Regions from separate parts of the Bacillus hominis genome, predicted to be linked through region 2. Evidence: a T-box and tRNA genes for the amino acid it is inferred to sense, from the RefSeq annotation. Region 2 holds a T-box; the other holds one or more tRNA genes.
What was found. A T-box is a leader RNA that pairs with one kind of tRNA and senses whether it is charged. The one in region 2 lies ahead of argS (arginine--tRNA ligase), so its partner is inferred to be a tRNA-Arg.
Positions count from the first base shown of each region.

Region 1 (12,820 bases), 2.1 Mb from region 2:
ACTACTTTTTTGAATGCAGCGTCGATAGAGTTATTTACTTCTTTAGCATCAACTTCGATTGTTAAAACGCCAACGTTACCTTCTAATTTTTCCCATTTTGTAGACATTTATTCTTTCCCTCCAACTATAATAATGTATGCACATACCTCTATAGATTAAGATTTTTATTATCTCTTTTTTGAAATAACAAATGTACAAATAATCCTCTAGCAAAAGCTTTCAGATACAATGTTCCAATCTACTAATTGTCTAAAAGACAACTACGGTATATTTTGTTCGAGAATAATATGAAACATATTAAGTAAGAGAATTATACTCCTCTTCTCTTACAAACAGGCAGATTTCTGCCTTTTGCAACCCTTACATTATAACATAGAATGTGCTCGTTTCAATAACTGAACGATTCTTTTTCATAATTATACGGGCAAATACCCTTCTCTTTCAATACGCAATAACCATTGATAGGCAATATGAAATTCCTCAAATTCAATATTGTATGCTGTCATAAGTTCTTCTTCATCAATAGCCAATCCGAAACGCTTTCTTCCAATTCTCTCTAAGACGGCAGCCCAAATTTCTACTTTATCCATTAATAGAGGGAATGGGAAAATGCTATTTTGTAATTCTTTCCAGTATGTAACCATTGCACTAAATATATCTGGATAATTTTGCTCTAATCGGCTTGATAATATATGTATAATGTTATCGGATTGCTCCTCATTATGACCTGTAAATGCTGGAATCACCTTTATCGTATTTCCAAACTTCTCTACTTCTATCTCTTCTTCTATTTGATTTTCTACCATTTTATACAAAATAGAAGTTTTTAAATAAGGGTGCTGATCTTCGTCTATTAAAAATTTCTTTAAAGTAGGAAGTGCAAGATCCAGTTCTTTTAACGAAAGTTGCTGAATTGCCCTTAACTTTTGCCCGAAGTTTTCACCAAAAATCTCATTAGTAAACTCGTCCAAATCAAAATTAGAATCCGCTAATGATGCATCTTCCTCATTTAGCATTCCTTCTGCAAATAAAGCGAGCTGCGCTAATTTTTCTTTTTGTTCCGGCATTATGTCTTTCGTTTGCAAAACTTTTTCAACAGTTTCAATAACACCTTCATAATCATTTGTTTGAACCAAAATAGTCACATATGTTTCAAGAATATCACCAAATAGTACAGCTCCTGTTTCAAGTAACTGTTCACATTTGTCTTTCGCTTCTTCCATACGTTTTAATTCTAACAAACAAATAACTGAAGCTAATTCCGTTTGTTCCGTTTCTGCATTATACTGACGTAATATTTCAAAGCAGCGCAATGCATCTTCGAATTCCCGCTCTTTCAACGCTAAAAAACCTTTATCAATATAGCGTTCTGATAGTTGCGGAAACAATACGACCGTATTTTCTTTTTTATCCATACGTCCGCCTCTTTTTCTAGATTTTAATGATCTTCAAAGTAAATATATCAAATGCGTAATGAGAACACAACATTCCAAAATTATTTATTTGAAATATAGGAATATTCTATTTTTATAACGAAAAAGCAACAAATTTTTAAATGAAATTCATTTTTCACAAACAAAAACCCTCAGCAACAGACGCAGAGGATTCATCATTAATGGAAAGCATTTATAACTGTGGGGTATATAACAAGGGTAATAATTTGGAGAACAATAATTGCCATAACAATCATGCTAAAATAGAAGATTGGTTTACTTCGCTTCATTAAAAACATAATGATAAGCATCGTACAAGCAAACAAACTTAAGAAGAACAAACTCGTTGTCGAACTAAGTATACCACTCGGGACAAAAAACAATAACACTACACTACAAGTACCTATAATTCCAAATAACCATTCCATTCATTCACTCATTCCCTTTCCCTCTCATGGCAGTTTTTTCTACGCTACTAAATGTTTTACAACATCAATTACATATGTTAACTTTTCATACGCCACAAACCCAAAAGCTACTGTTAAACCCGTTACAATTAATCCTTTCATCATCTCTTCCTCCTCATGTATCGTTGTTATCTTCATTATAGAGGATTCGTAATTTGTTACCATCGAACTTCCTTACAGTTACCTTACAGAATTGTAAGATTTCAAAACAAATAAAAAAACGCCTCATGTAAGTAACTAGAGGCGAATTCACGGAATTTCTCTATAATCATTTGCAAAATTAACCTTTTTCTCTTGATGATTTTTTGAGGAATCCACTCTCAAACTAATGGATTTATTAAATGATTTAGGATCGAAATAATAACACAAATCAGTTTGTGGACAATATATGCAATACACATCTATTTCTTCTTCATTCACTTCTTTTGTAGCGACTCCGCTTGCCGTAGAATAACTAGAACGGAATCTAACTTCTAGTATCCCTCTTGCATTCAATTCTCTATATTTAACTTGTACCCTTTTAAAAACACTACCTTTGTACACTGCAAGATCAAACGGAGAATGCTCTGTTTGTGGTGTTAAAACCATATATCCTTTTCATACAAATCAACTTGAGCCTTTAAAACAGCTAAATCTCCTTTTGTTTTTGTATGGTGGTACACTTTTTCTCAGCACCTTTTTACATATTTTCAAAATAATATTCGTTAATTTTTTTAACTTACCTTCAAATATTTTCTCATTAAAAGAAAACACTTTGTTAAAATCGTGTTAATATATTTTTGTACTATTAAGAATTTAATTTACAAGGGGGATTATATATGTTTAAAAAAATGGCTGCTGATGTTTTAGGATTAAGTGATGTAGGTTCTGTCATTACGCCGCAGGATTATGATAAGGTTGATGCTGATGATTACGTGATGCATGAAGACGGGGAGAAAATATATTTTCTAATTAAATCAAAAACAGATGAATACTGTTTCACAAACAAAGGACTAATCCACTTAGACGGTACAAGTGCGACAAGCAAAAAGCGTACACTTCGCCGCTATAGCTATAGTAAATATCAAATTAAAAACGTAGCACTTGAAACTGCAGGCACAATTGATTTAGATGTAGAAATTAAATTTCATATGGGAGATGAACATTACTCAATTGATGTTCATAAAAAACATATTGAAGAATTAAAAGATTTATATAAGGCTTTACTTAAAATAGAAGAAATCTCATACGACAACGATATTACATTGCAGTATGCACACAAAAGTCTAGATATGGCATCTAACGCTTTCAGCCGTATTTCAAACGCCCAAGTAAATTTAGCAGAGCAATTTAAAGAGATGAATGAGATTGCCTTTAACTGGCTCGTTGATACGAAAAAGCAATATAACGTAAAAGATTACGGTTTTGTCTTTGAAAAGTTTATTAATAACTAATTTAAACAAACAAAAAACCTTGTTATCAAAAGATAACAAGGTTTTCTTAGCGTCCCAGGAGAGATTCGAACTCCCGACCGTACGCTTAGAAGGCGTATGCTCTATCCGGCTGAGCTACTGGGACATGGAGCGGGTGAAGAGAATCGAACTCTCGACCAGAGCTTGGAAGGCTCTTGTTTTACCACTAAACTACACCCGCATATGTTATTTCATTTTTCTTCGTTAGCGCCGTTGCCCTATCGACAATATTTATTATATTCATAACCACTTATAAAGTCAACACTTTTTTAAAAGAGGATAATTTTTATTATCCTCTTTTAAAAGTTGCTTGTTCCACCAGCTGTCCGTCTAATGTTTCAAAACGAACTTCTATATGATTTTCATCCATTTCTAATAAAGCGAATGTCTTTTCTACACGAGAGCGCGGGAGCAAAATACTTCCTGGATTAATAAATAAAATCCCATCAAGTAATTCTGCCCCTAATACATGAGAATGTCCAAAGCATGCTACTTGCGCTCCTACTTCTTCTGCATGATATGCTAATGTTTGTAATGTCATTTTCACATTATGACGATGACCGTGTACAACTAAGAAACGAATTCCATCTACATCAGTTACAATTTCATCTTGAAAGTTAGCATAATCACAATTCCCTTTTACAACATGGAAACCTTGCAGCTCTTCGTGAGCAGGTGTTAGCTCTGAATCACCACAATGAATCATGACATCTACTTTCCCTTCGTACTTCTCTTTTAACTGCTGTAATTCCTTCACAGAGCTATGACTATCGCTTACGATTAAAGCTTTCATCAATCTCTCTCCCTTATTCTCCTAAAAACCATTCCGGGATTTTTTCTTCTAACTTACGAAGAGCACGCCCGCGGTGACTAATGGCATTTTTCTCATCAGAACTTAGTTCCGCCATCGCTTTTTTATATTCTTCCACATAAAAGATTGGATCATATCCAAAACCGTTTTCCCCGCGGCGCTGTTCTAAAATATATCCTTCACACGTTCCATTCACAATTACCGGTTCTTTATCTGCTTCTGGGAATGCAACTGCTAATGCACAGTAAAAACGAGCTTTACGTTTTTCAAAGTCGACGTCAGTTAACTCTTGCAAAACTTTATCGATATTCGCTTGGTCATCTTTCGGTTCTCCAGCAAAACGAGCTGAATGCACACCTGGTTTTCCGTTCAAAGCATCCACAATCAGACCTGAATCATCTGCAATTACGATAGAATCCAACTGCTTACTCAGACTATCTGCTTTTAAAATTGCATTTTCTTCAAATGTTTCACCAGTTTCTTCGACTTCTTCAATATGAGGAAAATCGTGTAAAGATTTCACTTCTAAGTCAAATCTCTCAAATAACTCAGCAAACTCACGTACTTTCCCAAGATTTTTCGTCGCTACAACAACTTGCTTCATATTTTCCACCTCTACTCTATATGAGATACGATGTCACCTAACGCTTCTTTTTGCTTTTCAACAAGTTGGAAAATCCCTTGTTCAGCAGCATCAAGTAGTTCATTTAATTCAGCTCTGCTAAACGTCGCTTCTTCTCCAGTTCCTTGTACTTCAACAAACTGACCTTTTCCAGTCATAATAACGTTCATATCAACGTCTGCTTTAGAATCTTCAGCATAATTTAAATCTAAAACGACACCTTGTTCTTCAACAATGCCTACTGACGTTGCCGCTAAATAATCTTTCACCGGAATTTTAGATACTTTGTCTGCTTGCAATAATTTTTCAAAAGCTAATACCATTGCTACATAAGCACCTGTAATAGAAGCTGTTCTCGTTCCTCCATCCGCTTGAATTACATCACAGTCAATCCAAACCGTTCTTTCGCCAAGCGCTTCTAAATCAACAACCGCACGTAATGCTCGTCCAATTAAACGCTGGATTTCCATTGTGCGCCCTGTTACTTTCCCTTTACTTGACTCCCTGATTGTACGTTGCTCTGTCGCACGTGGAATCATTGCGTATTCTGCTGTTACCCAACCTTTTCCTTCTCCACGCATAAACGGCGGTACACGCTCTTCAATTGTCGCTGAACAAATTACCTTTGTATCCCCAACTTCAATTAGTACCGATCCCTCTGGATGTTTTAAATAATTTGTATGAATATGTATATGGCGTAGCTCTGCTTGTCCTCTACCATCTACTCGCATAAAAATAACCCCCTCATAACTACTACTCATTAGTATAGCCAAATTTAAATGTATGATATGTATACAATAGAAGAAGGGGAACTCAAAAAGCAATTCCCCTTTCTTACATAAGTATATCAAATTATTCGCGATTAAAAACTACCTGTATTTACGTTTTGTGGCCGATCAACAGGTTTTATTAGCTTTTCACCCTTCTCATCCATAAGATTCGCTTTCCCATTCACTTCAATAGAAACATTTTTCACACCTTGTTTTTCCGTTAAAGATAAGACCAACGACTTCAATACATAATTTGAAATCATATTTTTATCTGGGTTTACAAATATATTTTCATTAAAGTTTAATGTAAGATTTCCGTCCTGCACTTTCGGATTCGTAATAAGCTTAACTCCCGGATTAAAATCATTTAGTAACGAACCGTGAATCGGACCTTTTACAAGTTCATCCACAATTGCTGCATAATCATTTTCTTTCCCTTCTGCAACACGTCTTGTTACCGGTACGTAATATTGCTGCTTATTATTATTTTGCGCCATAAAGTAAAGTGTAACTGGTTTTGTATGCGTTACATCTGCTACTTGTTCATCATCAAAGTTAATTCCATTCGCACGACTTACACCTTCACCAAGCGGTGTACCCGCAACAGGCATCTTCGCTAGCTTTTCACCATTTATTTGGAACTGCACTTGTTTTATTTCTGTAAATTGAGTCAAAGTCCACGCTACTGATTCAACAATTTGACGCTCTTCTTCTTTTGAATAATTTTTCATTTCTTTAGAGAAATCAATTACTGCTGTCCCACCTTTTTTCAAATCCAAGGTCATCGTCGTATTCGCTGGAAGGACTGCTCGAAATCCATTTGGCAGTAAATTTGTTACTGGTCCATCTTTCACAAGATACTCTAACGTTTGCTTTACAACTTCATTCGCTTTCGGAGTAGGCATTGCAATAGTTTGCGGTACGACATATCCATTTTTATCAACGAGGTATAACTCTCTATTTACTGTTTGCCCTTGTTTATCTTTTTTAGCTGTTTCTTTCTTTTCACCTTCTGTATACGTAACTTTTTTTGGCGGATCAATTTGTTCTGTCGCTTTCTCTTGATTTAATAAGCCACACCCTGATAATAAAATCGCACTCACAGTAGCACCAACAACCCATTTAAAAGTGGATTTAGGCATGCCATTCCCCCCTAAAATCTAAGTTTGTACTATTATGTATACGAGCTGTTTCATATTTTAGAACAAGCTATAGCCACTTACACAGAAAAAACCCCTGATTTCTCAGGAGTTCTCTTATATGAATCTACTATTATTCTGTTTCTAAATTAATATGCTTCACATTTTCAATCGGCTGACCGAACCACTTTGATGCAATTTCTTTAAACAGACCTATTTTACCAGTCGTTAAGAAGAGGTGATCACTTTGTTCCTCTCCCTCATTCAACATTTTACTATGGTATAAAATTGTACTTACTTCACGCGCTGTTTCATCACCCGAACTAATTAATTGCACCTTATCTCCCATTACCTTTTTAATAACGGGACCTAAAATCGGATAATGTGTACACCCTAAAATAAGTGTATCAATGTCAGTACTTTTCAACGGTTGCAACGTTTCTCTTACAACTTCATACGCCATTTCACTTTCGAAATTCCCGCTCTCTACAAGCTCAACGAAAGGCGGGCACGCTAAACTTTCTACCATAACACGGTTATTAATAGACTTTAGCGCCTCTTCATAGGCACCACTTTTTACTGTTCCAATCGTTCCAATAATCCCAACATGATACGTATTTGTCACTTTTAAAGCTGTACGTGATCCTGGATGAATAACTCCAACTACTGGAATTGGTAATTGTTTCTGCATTTCTTCTAATACAACCGCAGTTGCTGTATTACACGCAATAACTAACATTTTGATATTTAAATCTAATAAATGCTCCGTCATTTCCCACGTAAATTGACGCACTTCTTCACGAGAACGCGGACCATAAGGGCAACGTGCTGTATCCCCTAAATATATAATACGTTCTTTCGGCAACTGACGAATTAATTCCTTCGCTACTGTTAAACCGCCCACTCCTGAATCAATAACACCGATCGCTCTATTCAACTTAATCACCCGTTTTCTCATTCATCATCTTATTTTATCCCGCGTTAACGGGCAGTAAAACTCCCACCTCAAAATTCGGCTGCAGCAAAGAAGTTAAGCGGGAGATCCACTGCCCGTAAACGCCCGATTGGTGAAGGCTAATAATCAGTAGAGGATGAACAAAACCCCCACTGATTAAAGTTTCACTTTATGTTTATCAGTATATTTTACACACTTTAAGTTCGCTAACTTAAAATGCCCCTGTATAAAATTTTTCATTTGTACCTGTATAGATCAGGACCTTTTTTATTTTGCTCCTTTTTTTCATAATTTGCAAGACAGAAAAATAACCGACCTTCTATATGAAAGTCGGTTTCTTCTATGATAAAGTAAATATTCATCGCGCCATCTTTTTCTGAACAGAAGACATTCCTACTAATAAGAAGAGAAACGTGCAGAAATTAAAAAGACGGTAATTTATTTACAGCTCTTTTTATAACCTTACCTATTTCCACACTTGACTGCGGATTTTGTCCTGTAATCAAACGCCCATCTACTACGACATGCGGCGTGAAATTAGGAGCTACATAAAACAAAGCTCCTTCTTCTTTCAATTTACTTTCTAGCAAAAACGGAACTCGATTTTCTAAATGTACAGCTTTTTCTTCATCATTTGTATAACCCGTTATACGCTTACCCGCAATAAAAAACGAGCCATCCTTATTTTTCACACCGACTAAAGAACTTACTCCGTGACAAACAGCCGCTACAATCCGGTTATTGTTATACATATTTACAATCAAATTTGCTACATATGGATTCCCCGGAAAATCTACAATCGCCCCGTGCCCACCACCAAATAAAACCGCATCATAATCCGAAAAATGAACAGTTGAGATCGACTTCGTATTTTGCAATAAGGAAGCGACATGCTTAAATTCACGAGGTATGCCATTCGGAATAGACACTCTATCAATAGGTACTCTACCGCCCTTTATCGACACAATATCAACATCGAACTTAGCTTTTTTAAATAAATTATAAGGAGCCGCGAGCTCTTCAAGCCACAAACCAGTCGGGTGTCCATTCATATCATGAGCGCTTGTTGAAACTAATAATACTCTTTTCAACATATCCCCTCCCTACTACCTATGTATGTATGAAACATCCTTATCATTCATATAGAACATGAAACAAACAGAAAAACAGCCGACCTTTTGTATAAAAGTCGGCTTTCTTTTTATAGTTCGAGCTCTCCCATACGAAGAAGCTCAACAACTGCTTGTGAACGTCCTTTAACCCCTAGCTTTTGCATTGCGTTTGAGATGTGATTGCGTACTGTTTTTTCACTTATAAAAAGTTCACCTGCAATTTCCTTCGTCGTTTTATCTTGAACGAGTAATTCAAACACTTCTCTTTCTCTCTTTGTGAGTAACGGTTTAGATTGATACGCTTTTTCCTTCAACTGGTATAACCCTCCTTGCTTAAGCCAGAGCTGTATATGTGTAAGTTGGGTGTTTATTTAGTCAAGATATTGTATGAACGAAATGTGCAGGTGGTGAATGAAAATGGGCTTTATTTCTTATGTTATTTTAGACTTTTATACAGTGCGTGCACTCATTTTATCCACTTACTTTCCAATGCGCCATATTTGTTCTAGCAATATACTTACAACTGTACCTACGAACAAACCATTGCCGAATATATATTGCATAACAGACGGCAAGGATTGGAGTGCTTCAGACGGTAAAAACATAACACCGCTGCCAAATAATACTGCAACTCCTAAAATTGTTACATTCCTTTCATTAAGCTCCACTTGTTTTATATTGTTTAACCCAATACCAATTAGCTGTACGAATGAAGCCATCAAGACTGCAGATGCAACAGCGGATGGTAACGACGCTAAGTAACGAATAATACTTGGAAAAAGCGACATAACGACTAGTAGTACACATGCAAATAAGAACGATCGCATATACTTTTGTTTCGTTAAACGTATGAATCCTGCCGTTGCTGGTAACGGCACGACACCTACTGTTGAAAATAAAGAGGAAATCATATGTGAAATTCCTCCAACCCACGTACCGTTTCTCAGCTGTCTTTGTTCAATAGCTGCTTTATGAATCGTAGCTTGATTGATTGCTATAATAGCTGCCACTGTATTTGAAACTAAAATACATACCATAACAAAACTCGATACAGCCATACCTGTATTCCACTTTGGAATCCCCCAAGCAAATATATGCGGAAATTGCACAAAATGAGTTACTTGAGATGGAATCGTCACTTTTCCTGCAATGAGAAAAATAAGCCATCCGCTAATTATCCCTATTAAAACCGCATAACTTTTGACAAAGCCTTTTCCGAAATTGGAAAGTACGATTACAAACAAAAATATGCCAAACGCAATCAACGTTGTAAATCCATCAATTTGAGAAACAGTAGCTGTAATTCCTAGCATTCCTTTTAAAAACACACCACTTAATTGCAAACATAATAACAGTAAGAACGTCCCTGTAACGAGCGGCGTAAATAAAAATAAAATACGTTCTATAAAACCAGTTAGCCCTAATCCTATTAAGATAACTCCGGCAACCATCATCCCTAGTTCTAAAATTTGCAACGTACTATGTAGTTGATCTTGCCCTACAGTTGCATAAGCAAGTACAGTAAATACACCAACCCAAGATCCAGCTGGCCCATCAGCAATCGGTAGTCTATGCCCAATCCATCCTTGTAGAAAAGAAGATATACCAACTACAAAAAATGTACGCTGCATTAAATAAAATACTTCTTCCGTCGTAAGATGAAATAATCCGCCAACGACAATTGGTAGTGCGATTGAGTTCGCTAATAAAAAAATAAACCATTGCAAAGTTCCCATAATATGATTTTGATTATGTTGATTGTCCAAACTTTTCATCCCTTCCATACATTTCACACAGAAATACACTTTATATTATTACGTAGCTTTTCGAAACAACTCTTTTTGTCCCTTCGATTTCTTCCCATATCCAAACGTTGCAATGTAAACTCCACAAACGATAAAAATAGCTCCAATTATTTGAATGGATGTTACACTTTTCTGCAATATAATATACCCTACCACCATCGTAACGAATGGTTCTAAATTTAAAAACATTGCCGCTGTTGATGCTTGCGCTTTTCTCAATTGATTATTCCAAACCAATGTACAAATTCCATGCATAAGTATTGCTGTCACAATTAGAAGCGACCAACTCTCTATAGAGTACTTCAACGTTATGTGAGAAATGGTAAAAGCAAGAAACGGTAACATAATTAAAAAACCAAAAATTGAAGAGAAGAATGTAATAAAAAACATATCATCTCTTTTCCCCAATTTCCGAATTAAAACAATGGATAAAGAAAAGGATAGCATCGTTATAAAAATCCATATTAATCCTTCTGAAAAGACGAACCTCTGCCCAATACCAATAACAAAAAACACCCCAAAAGTAGCAATTCCTCCTCCTATTACTAACTTAGCTGTTAACGGTTCGTTTAAAATAAATACCGCTAGAATAGAAGTCACGACAGGAGTAAGTGCCAATATTAGCGCAGCTGTTGTTGGTTCTGCTGTTTGTAATCCTTCATAAAAAGACCATTGATTAATCGCGACACCTATAACCCCAATTAATAATACACTTTTCATTTCATTCTTTTCTATATATAAATCTTTCTTACATATAATGGCGTACGCCAGAAAAAACAAATTAATAAATAGCAACCGAAGTGTCGTTAACAAAACTGGATGAAATGTATTTACTAAAATCGCACCAAATATAAAATTACTCCCCCAAACTACTACACAGATAAAAAGTAATATATAAGTACGTGTCACCTATTCCCCTCCGTTTCTCGTAAAAAAGAAGGATTCCTACTCTTTCATTAGGAACCCTTGAAAATATATATAAAATTTAGGGAGGTACGTAAATTAAATCAATACACCTTGAACATTCTGCAAGGAACCAGCTACTATTTTTCCACCTTTCATCACGGCAGGTCGTTTCGCTCGTCTAGCAATTGCTTCTGCTGAACAAGTAGCTTGTAAGAAGACAAAATCAGCTTTATCTCCTACTTTAGGCCAAACTTGATTTCCTTCTTGATCCAATGGCGTTTTTCCACCTGTAATAAACGCTAGAGACGAAGATAAAGATTTCTCATCAATCCAGCGATACTTTTCTGCTAAACGCCCTACTCTTTCAAAAATATCAGCATTCCCAAATGGGCCCCATGAATCAAACATACTATCACAACCTAAAGAAACGGAAACACCTTTTTCTGTAAGCAATGGTACTGGCGGCATATTTCTATTAATTGGTACTGTCGTAATAATAGACATTCCTCTTTCAGCTAATAAGTCTGCCATCTCTGCTCCTTCTTCTTTAGATACATCTCCTAGACTAAACGCATGACTAACAGCAACACGCCCGTCCCAACCCGCATCCTCTGTAAATTGAGCTAACTTTTTAATTGTATAAATACCTAAATGCCCTGCATCATGTAAATGTAAATCAACATCTGCATTTGCCTCTACAGCGATTTCCATCATATCAAAAAGTGATTTTTCAATATTATTATCTACAGTAGCTGGATCTACACCACCCACTAAAGTTGCGCCCACTTTCATCGCTTCCCTCATAAGAGAATGCGCTTCTGTACGAAGTAAACCGTGTTGTGGGAATGCTACGATTTCATATGTAAACGCACCTTTCATATCCTCTAAAGTTTGACGTACAGACTCTAGGTTTTTAAGACCGATATACGGATCAATATTTACATGCGTTCGAATATGAGTCGAACCAGCATTTAAAATGTTACTTAGTAACAACTCTGCTCTCTCTCCAGTTGTTTGAGCTAAAATCGGTAATTCCTGTTGTTCTAACTCTAATCTCTCAATAATATTTTTTACTGGTGTGCATGCTTCCCATGGACCACCAAGTCTTGTCTTATCAAGGTGAAAGTGATTTTCCACAAATGACGGAAGAACAAGCAATTCTCTCGCATCTTTCGTTTCATACTCTGTTTGAAGCGGTACATCCGCAAGTACAATCTTTGCAATCTTTCCATCCTGTATAAGTAAATGATGCAAAGCTGTTTCTGTGCCTGTAACTACTTCACTATTAAACTTATAACCTGTTTCTAGTCGTACATTCGTTAACCAATACACATTTTGCATTTCAATCA
Region 1 is NZ_JAUCFS010000005.1:4,073,316-4,086,135, forward strand. It holds gene tig (trigger factor) at 1-107, opposite strand, end outside; gene QUF93_RS23750 (hypothetical protein) at 417-1,415, opposite strand; gene QUF93_RS23755 (hypothetical protein) at 1,613-1,861, opposite strand; partial or broken gene QUF93_RS23760 (group I intron-associated PD-(D/E)XK endonuclease) at 2,150-2,562, opposite strand; gene QUF93_RS23765 (PH domain-containing protein) at 2,719-3,333, shown strand; tRNA gene QUF93_RS23770 (tRNA-Arg) at 3,384-3,457, opposite strand; tRNA gene QUF93_RS23775 (tRNA-Gly) at 3,459-3,532, opposite strand; gene QUF93_RS23780 (metallophosphoesterase) at 3,641-4,144, opposite strand; gene QUF93_RS23785 (XTP/dITP diphosphatase) at 4,158-4,766, opposite strand; gene rph (ribonuclease PH) at 4,778-5,515, opposite strand; gene QUF93_RS23795 (GerMN domain-containing protein) at 5,647-6,696, opposite strand; gene racE (glutamate racemase) at 6,827-7,639, opposite strand; gene QUF93_RS23805 (type 1 glutamine amidotransferase domain-containing protein) at 8,071-8,742, opposite strand; gene gerE (spore germination transcription factor GerE) at 8,850-9,074, opposite strand; gene QUF93_RS23815 (purine/pyrimidine permease) at 9,240-10,535, opposite strand; gene QUF93_RS23820 (DMT family transporter) at 10,575-11,474, opposite strand; gene QUF93_RS23825 (amidohydrolase family protein) at 11,568-12,812, opposite strand.
Region 1: it has a tRNA-Arg gene. The T-box ahead of argS (arginine--tRNA ligase) is inferred to sense a tRNA for this amino acid. The anticodon was not compared.

Region 2 (8,510 bases):
TCTTTTAAATATAGATTTTTTTGGTTGCTCATTTTGCTGCCTTTCTACTAATCTTTCGGCAACTGCAGTAGCTGCATACATAAACGCTGTACTTCTTTCTGCTTTTCTCACCTTTAACGTATGAAGTACGTCTCGTATTTGGGATAATTTTTTATGTTGTTCCATTGCTTTTACGTACACACCAAATATACGTTCACTTTCCAAATCTTTATGCATTACTTTCAGCGCAACTTCGATTGCTTCTGCACTCTGCTTTTTAACTAGCACTTTCGCATAATGATATAGTACTTCCACATGCTCTTCATCTATTTTCATTGCATATTCGATATATTCTTTTTCTTTATCTATATCATCCATCGCGCCAAACACGTATGCAATCGCATCTAAACGCCATGTTTCAGGAACTTCTTCCGCTAATTTTTCTAATTCAACTAGCAATTCTTCCTGAAGATTCATTTCTACTGAAAGCTGCGCTAAATATTCCATATTTATATGCATTGGTTCTTCTTTCATCGCCTGGACCATATGATTTTGTTCTTTGGAACGATTCTCTTCTTTTTCATATATTTCTGCAAGTTGTAAATGTACACCTCGGAAGTTTGCATCAAGCTCTAAACATGTTTCATACGCTTGTTTTGCTTCTGTCAATTGTCCTAATGCCATATATGTTTCGCCAATTCGAAAATATGGAAATGCAGTTCTCTTTTGTTCTATTGCCTTGTTGTATCTCTTCATTGCTTGATCATACTGTCCAATAGATTCATATAAAACACCAGCGTAACAACCGTATTCAATTACTTCCGTTTTCTCTTTTTCTAACGTTCTTAAAAACGCTATGCCTCGTTGCACAAAAGCTGTGTCTTTTATTCGATTTACATACTCATCCAACACGCTCGCTATATTAGCGTATACGCTTCGTATACCGTTCTCTAATTTAGAAAGTGCAAGTTTTAACTCTTTTTCATCCCCACCTAATGCCATTTCAGCATCCCATAGCACCATGCCAGCATTCATAAGGAAATCTTGATTGTCTTCAAATTGCTTATTGATACTAACAATATAGTTTTTTGCATCCTCATATTGTTCCTTTGCCATATAAACTTGAGTTAAACCGAAATGAGAATATACATCTTCATTATTTTCTTCTAAAGAACGCTTATATATAGTTTCCGCTTCTTCAAGTTCATCATTTTGAAAATGTACATCTCCTAAACGAACATATAAAGATGCCTGATCTTCACAATTTTGAATTCCTTGTAATAAAATTTCCTTCGTACTTTTCTCATCATCCATATCTGATTCATAGATTTCCGAAAGCTTCGTATATAAATAGGCTGCTGTTTTATCTAATTGAATTGCTACTTTAAGTCCTTTTACCGCCAAATACACTTTCCCTAAATGCTGAGCACATCTTGCACGTTCATACCATATGTGCGCTTCATACTTATATTCTTTTAATAAATCATTAAAGAATCCATATGCTTCTTCATATCGTTCTAAATCTATTAAAATTAAACCGTGATTTACAAGTGTAAACCTTTCTGGGCTACGTTCTATAGCTGTTAGAGAATACTCTAGCCCCTTTTCGGATTGATCCATATACATGTATGATAATGCTAAGAAACTCCACGCAACTGGTTGATCTGCATCCAATTGTAATGATGAACGAAAACTAGCAATCGCTTCTGCATAATTATCTTGCTCAAAAGAATAACGTCCATTTATAAAATGATACAACGCTTGATTGCTTTTCTTCTCCACACTTTGAAGCATATGTCCTGCTTTTTCCATATCTTGCAGACGAATAAAACACTGTGCACTATGCAATTTCACAAAGTCAGAGCTTGGAAACTTTTCCATTAATTTTTCTATACAAAACTGAATAAAATCTTTATCTACCTCAGCATCTAAATGTTTAATCGTATATAGCCAAGTGTTTGGGTTTTCACTTGTTTCTTTTAAAAATAGTACTAACTTTTCAATTCCCTCTTTATCTTGCTCAGCTAAATGATCTGTAAGAGAAAAGATTGTTTTATAATAAGTGTGTTCTTCCTCATTTAAAAATGAAAGTTGTTCCATTCTATCTTTTGGTATAAACGTAATAGCTAAACAATCTGTATAACGATATTTTTCTTGTAACTTATCATATTCCACAAGAATCGGTTCCAAGAAATTCGGATCTTGAATATAAAAAGCTTGCAGTACATCGTCATAACCAGAAAGCACTTGTACATGGGAAGCGTGCTCAATATCTATACTTAATAAAACGGGAATACCTTGATTGAGTAATTTCTTATAATTTTCCTCATTCCCTTGAAAATAACGATATTCGTAACCTTGCTCTTCTATATATGTAACTGTATCTGAAAACTTAGAACCTGTTACATCAAAAATATGTTGTGCAATTTCGTCTTGCGTACGTTTTTCTCCCCATACCCCTAACATCATTTCCAAACTAGTCGGAACGCAATAGTTATCCTTCTGTACAACCGGAACTATCGGTAAGCGAACCTTTTTTCCATCAGGATTTTTTTCTATATGATGATATAGAGAATTTTTTAAACTCTTTTCACTTTTCAATAGTGCTTGCAAATCGTGAATATTATTCATTTTATAAAATGCTTCTGCACGTAAATGTACAAAATAAGTTGTATATGCATGATGCGGAAGCATATGATTCATTTTATCTATTACCACTAACATTTCTTCATAGCACTCTAAATCTAATAAATATTTTACTTTTTCAAAATAGAAATATGGTACTTGAGGGAACTTTGCAATCGCATCATTAATGAGTTGTAATGCTCGCTGCTGTTCACCTTTATATGCATATAATTGCGCCAATAAGTACGTAGCTAACTCTTCACAATCTTTATGCTGCTGACCAGCTAAAAGTTGTTCCTCTGCTTTCTCCCACTCACCAGTCTGTATATATAAGTAACCCCATTTATCAAAAACTGCGCGTGTACTATACTTTTCTGCCTTTTGCATATAGGCATAAGCCTCTTCATTGCGCTTCATATCTAACAAACATCTAACTAACGTAAAATATGCTTTCGTTAAAACATCCGCATCAGTTTCTTCTTCATTTACCTCTTCCAAAGAATCTTTTAATAATTGTTCAGCATCAAGGATTTTACGCTCATCAATTAACTCATCACAATATAAAGAGAGCGTTCTCATATTTGGGAATTTTTTATAAGTATAACGAATTAAAAAGGAGCTGTATTGATGCATCAAACCTTCATCAGCAAGACGAATTAATGTATCAAACTCCTTGGGTGATGAAACGTTAGAAAGCCAGTTCTTCACGTATGATAACTTTTTCGTTTCTTTTATATGTGCAATTTCATTATTTATCTCCTGTAATCCATCTACAAATCTCTTTTCTTTTAAACAAATCTCTAATTGCTTAAAATCTAGCATGCATTCACCTCAAATTATTATTTATACTGCCATTTGCAAGCAGTATTCTAACCTACTTGCTTAGATTTTACACATCATATAGTATGCATTCAACTAAAACCTCATATAATGAACGATATTATTTAATATTATTCAAGTTTACAACTAAATATCTTAAAAACGATGATTTTTCTTGGTATTTTATTTAATTTGATGTAATATCGTATTATCTTGAAACAATGTTTTAGAGATCATAATCAGCAAATGAAATTATATCAACAATTATTTAAATATATCTATCGCAACTTACAATATATCAACGATTTTTCAAACATATCTACCGTAACTCAAAATATATTAACGATTCGACAAAGGATATCGATTTGGAAGTAAAGGCAACAAAATTAAACCTAAATAACCATATCCACAACCATAATCAACAATATGTACAGGTTCAGTAATCTTCCAAACTAAATTGACTAAAAAACTTAAATAATCATCGTTATAATATAAATCTCTCGTATTTCTTAAATACGCTAGCCTACTATTCCAATCATATTTTTCCAAAACCCATGCCTCCTTTTATATACAAAACTATAGTTCTCCATTTAATAAATGTATTCCTATGTTTCTAAAAATTTTAGAGATGTTTAATTTTAATTAATACGTTAAATTGTACATATTCTTTACTCTCCCACTTATTTGACAAACTAATCTAAAAAAAATAAAAAGGACTACATACCTGAAACGATATATATTCCTTTTCATAACAATATTGGAATAAACAGAAAATTAGGTAGTACAATCACAATCTGAGCAATCGGTACAATCTATTACGTCACAATCTAAATTCCCCCTTTTTTTGCTTCTTTTTAAATAAAAATATAGTAGCACCATAAATAACACGCAAATAACAAAAGCTATTGTTGCTTCTATATATTTTTCATGAATGATAAAACCAATTCCACTTCCACCTGATATAAAAATTAGAATTATGTAAATCCAAAACATGTAAGTAGCTACCTCCGTTGATATTTGGTTTAAGATATAATCCATATAATACTAGATACAATAAATAATCCCATGCCATTACCGCTTAATAAACCGGTCGTTACTCTTAGTAAATTTGTGCTGCTTCTCCATTTCCACTTTTGGGTGAATCCATCGATTAATAATGGAATTTGAGCGAAAAAGGATAACATTAATGAGAGACTAAACGAAGGCGTTATAAAAAAATATATTGGGAACATACAGAAACCAATAAACATACCTGTGCATCGTGCACATAAAGGTATGTATTTTTGTAGTTTAAGGAAACTCCTTTTCGGTATTCTATGACAAGGAATATGTAAAATGAAATCTCGGATCAATACGAACCATCCTCTCTACAAATATTTTAATTGATTTCGCAACAAAATTATATAGTTCTTACACTTCGTAGCGTATAACACTTTATAGATAAGAATTTATTCAAGAAAATACAAAAAGACAACTCAGGTTAATGATCGTCTGATTTGTCTTTTTATCACAATATTACGCTTTAATTTGATCTGCAGTTCTTCACTAAAGTAATTTGAATATTTCTCACTGCGTATAAGAACAAAATTATTATTTTACATCTCCTCAGGAGCCTCCACCCCAAGTAAACGTAATCCTTCTTTTAATACAACCGTCACAGCATAAGCTAATGCGAGTCTACTGTCTTTCTCTTCGTTCTCTTCTAATATGCGAACATTACCGTAATATTTATTGAATGCTTGTGCTACATCTAATACGTATTTTGAAATAATGGATGGCTCATTTTTGTTGAAGGCCGCTTCAATTACTTGAGGGAATTTATTGAGTAATTTTACAACGCTCCAACTATGATTATCTTTTAATGCAAAAGTACATGTTTCAAATTCTACACTTTCTTTTCTTAAAATAGAGCAAGCACGCGCATGCGTGTACTGTACATAAGGTCCTGTTTCCCCTTCAAATTTCAACATATTTTCTAATGAGAATTCGATATTATGCATACGCTCATTTTTCAAATCGTGGAAAATAACTGCTCCAACACCGACTTGTTTTGCTACTTCTTCTTTTTGTTTTAAATTAGGGTTTTTCTCTTCAATATTTTGTTTCGCAAGTGCAACTGCTTCTTCAAGTACTTCTTCTAGTAATATAATTCTGCCCTTACGTGTGGACATTTTCTTACCATCTTTTAAAATGAATCCAAACGGTACATGTTCCATTCCATCAACCCAAGTGTATCCAAGCTTTTTTAATACAGTGAAAAATTGATTAAAATGCAAGCTTTGTTCAGGTCCTACTACATATAAAGCTTTATCAAATTCGTATGTGTTTTGACGATACAATGCCGCTGTTAAATCACGTGTTGCGTAAATGGTAGCACCATCTGATTTTCTAATTAAACAAGGCGGCATACCCTCTTCTTCTAATTTAACGACTAATGCGCCTTCTGATTCTTCCAGTAAGTCGTGCTCTTCTAAAATCCCAACAAAGTCTTCCATTTTATCGTTATAGAAAGCTTCGCCTTGAAAATTTGTAAACTCCACACCGAGTAGATCATAAATACGAGAAAATTCTTTTAAAGATTCGTAACGGAACCAATTCCAAAGCTCGACTGCTTCTTCATCACCTTCTTCTAGCTTTTTAAACCATGCACGACCTTCTTCTTCTAGTTCTTCATTCTCTTTTACTTCTTCATGAAACTGAACATATAACTTAAATAACTCACGTATTGGATCTTCTTTAACTACTTCTTCATTTCCCCATTTTTTATATGCGGTAATTAATTTTCCAAACTGTGTTCCCCAATCGCCAATATAATTAATTCCGACAACTTCATACCCACATTTTTCGGCAATATGTTTCAGCGAATTACCGATCATTGTAGAACGTAAATGCCCCATTGAAAAAGGTTTCGCGATATTAGGAGAGGAATAATCGATAACTACTGTTTTTTCACATCCAAAGTGATTTTGACCGTACTCTTCTTTCTCCGCTAAAATTGTTTTTAATACTTCATCACTTACTGTTTGACGATTAAAAAAGACGTTTACATAAGGACCAACGGCTTCTACTTTCGTAAAGAATGAATCATTTAATTTCTCCACAACTTCCTTTGCAATAATAGCTGGTGATTTCTTATATTGCTTCGCTAGTGAAAAACATGGGAACGCTGCATCTCCGAATTCATCTTGTTTTGGTGTTTCAATTAAATCTAAAATTTGACTTTGTGTTAATTCATTCGCAAGAATATTTGATAAACTTTTCGCAAACTGTGTTTTATATTCCATACTACAACCTCCTTATTTTTTTAAACACAAAAAACTCGTCTCTATATAAGAGACGAGTTTTAACCCGTGGTACCACCCTTGTTGTTCATTTCGAACCACTTTCCCGTTTATAACGAGGACAGGGGGCCTCGGCTTACTCTACTATTCATTCAAGAAGCATCTCCGAAGTGCGCTTCATCTTTTCTTCCGCACTAGGCTCACACCATCCCTAGCTCGCTTTCCTTCTGAAAAAGACTACTCTCTTCATCACAGACAGTATATTTAATTAATTATTGCTTATTATACATCTTTTCAAACAATTAGCAAGGGTCAATTACACCAAAATGAAACTTTGCACTTTTTCTTTTGTATACGTGAAAATTATGTTTTTCAAATCTAGAACTACGGAAATGATCTTTCAGAACGACATGCTTTCTCGCCACACGCTTCGCTTCCGCAATTGTTTCATCAGTAATATCATGATACAAAGCGAAGTGTTTTAACCCTTTAATTCCATCTGATTCTATTACAGTTTCTTCAAACATCGGATCAAGGTATACAACGTCATAACTATTATCTTCACATTGTGTTAAAAATGCGTAATGCTCCGTTTGCTTTACTTGGATTCTTTGCATCGCTTCATCGATTTCAGAAACAGATGAAGACCATGTTTTCAAACCATTTCTCATGATATAAGCCATATATTTATTGCCTTCAAGTCCTGTTACTTTTCCACTTTCACCAACAATATAACTAGCTACAATACTATCTGATGCCATACCGAGCGTACAATCTAATACTGTCATTCCGCTCTCTAATTTAGCAGCTTGTACAAACGGATCGTGTTCTCCGCGCATTAACCTTTTCACACGAAACATCGCTGAATTTGGATGAAAGAAGAACGACTCTTCCGTACCTTTTGGATAAATAGCTAATCGGTTCTTCCCTACGACAAGCACATCTTGTTCATACTGCTCATGCAGTTTGTGCACAGGTATATCATTACGTAAAACGAAAGAACAATTTAATTCGTCCGCTACCTTATTTGCATAAGTTGTCATTTCTTTATTTGTTCTTCCTGCTGTTGTTACTATCATTTTTTCACCTCTATATAAAGAAAAGAGGGAGATTCACTCTCCCCCTACTTTAGCAATTCTTTTCGAAAGCCTGTTCTAAGTTTGTAATAATTTCGTCCATTGTTGCGCCTTCAATTTCATGACGGTGAATGAAGTGAACAACTTCTTTTCCTTTTAGTAATGCCATAGATGGTGAAGATGGAGGGATTTCTCCGAAGTATTCACGCATTTTTGCAGTAGCATCTTTATCTTGACCTGCAAATACAGTTACAAGATGATCAGGTTGTTTTTCAGCGCGAACTACCGCTTGACCTGCTGATGGACGTGCTAAACCAGCTGCACAACCACAAACTGAGTTTACAACTACTAAAGTTGTACCTGATGCATTCTCCATAAATTCTGTAACAGATTCTTCTGTAGTTAATTCTTCAAATCCAGAACGCACTAATTCTTGGCGCATTGGAATTACCATTTGGCGCATGTATTCTTCATAAGCATTTGACATCGTGTAATCTCTCCTTCAACTTTCATTCTAAATTCATCATATCACGCTCTATTAATAGGTGCAAAAGAAAGATAACGATGATTTCATTTTTTTGTAGGGATTTCACAAACCCCTTCACGGCAGTGTCCAACTGGGACAAGTTTTCTATTGTTAGCGATATAATCATATACTTTGCTTCCAAATCCAAGTACGATAGATAGTTTTATAAAAGGCACTGCAAACCAATAAGATGGAACGGCTTTT
Region 2 is NZ_JAUCFS010000005.1:1,990,779-1,999,288, reverse strand. It holds gene QUF93_RS12725 (bacteriocin-processing peptidase family protein) at 1-3,426, opposite strand, end outside; partial or broken gene QUF93_RS12720 (class I SAM-dependent methyltransferase) at 3,787-3,972, opposite strand; gene QUF93_RS12715 (hypothetical protein) at 4,198-4,416, opposite strand; gene QUF93_RS12710 (DUF2085 domain-containing protein) at 4,446-4,775, opposite strand; gene argS (arginine--tRNA ligase) at 5,019-6,707, opposite strand; T-box leader at 6,753-6,966, opposite strand; gene QUF93_RS12700 (class I SAM-dependent methyltransferase) at 7,007-7,783, opposite strand; gene QUF93_RS12695 (BrxA/BrxB family bacilliredoxin) at 7,833-8,267, opposite strand; gene QUF93_RS12690 (thiol-disulfide oxidoreductase DCC family protein) at 8,351-8,510, opposite strand, start outside.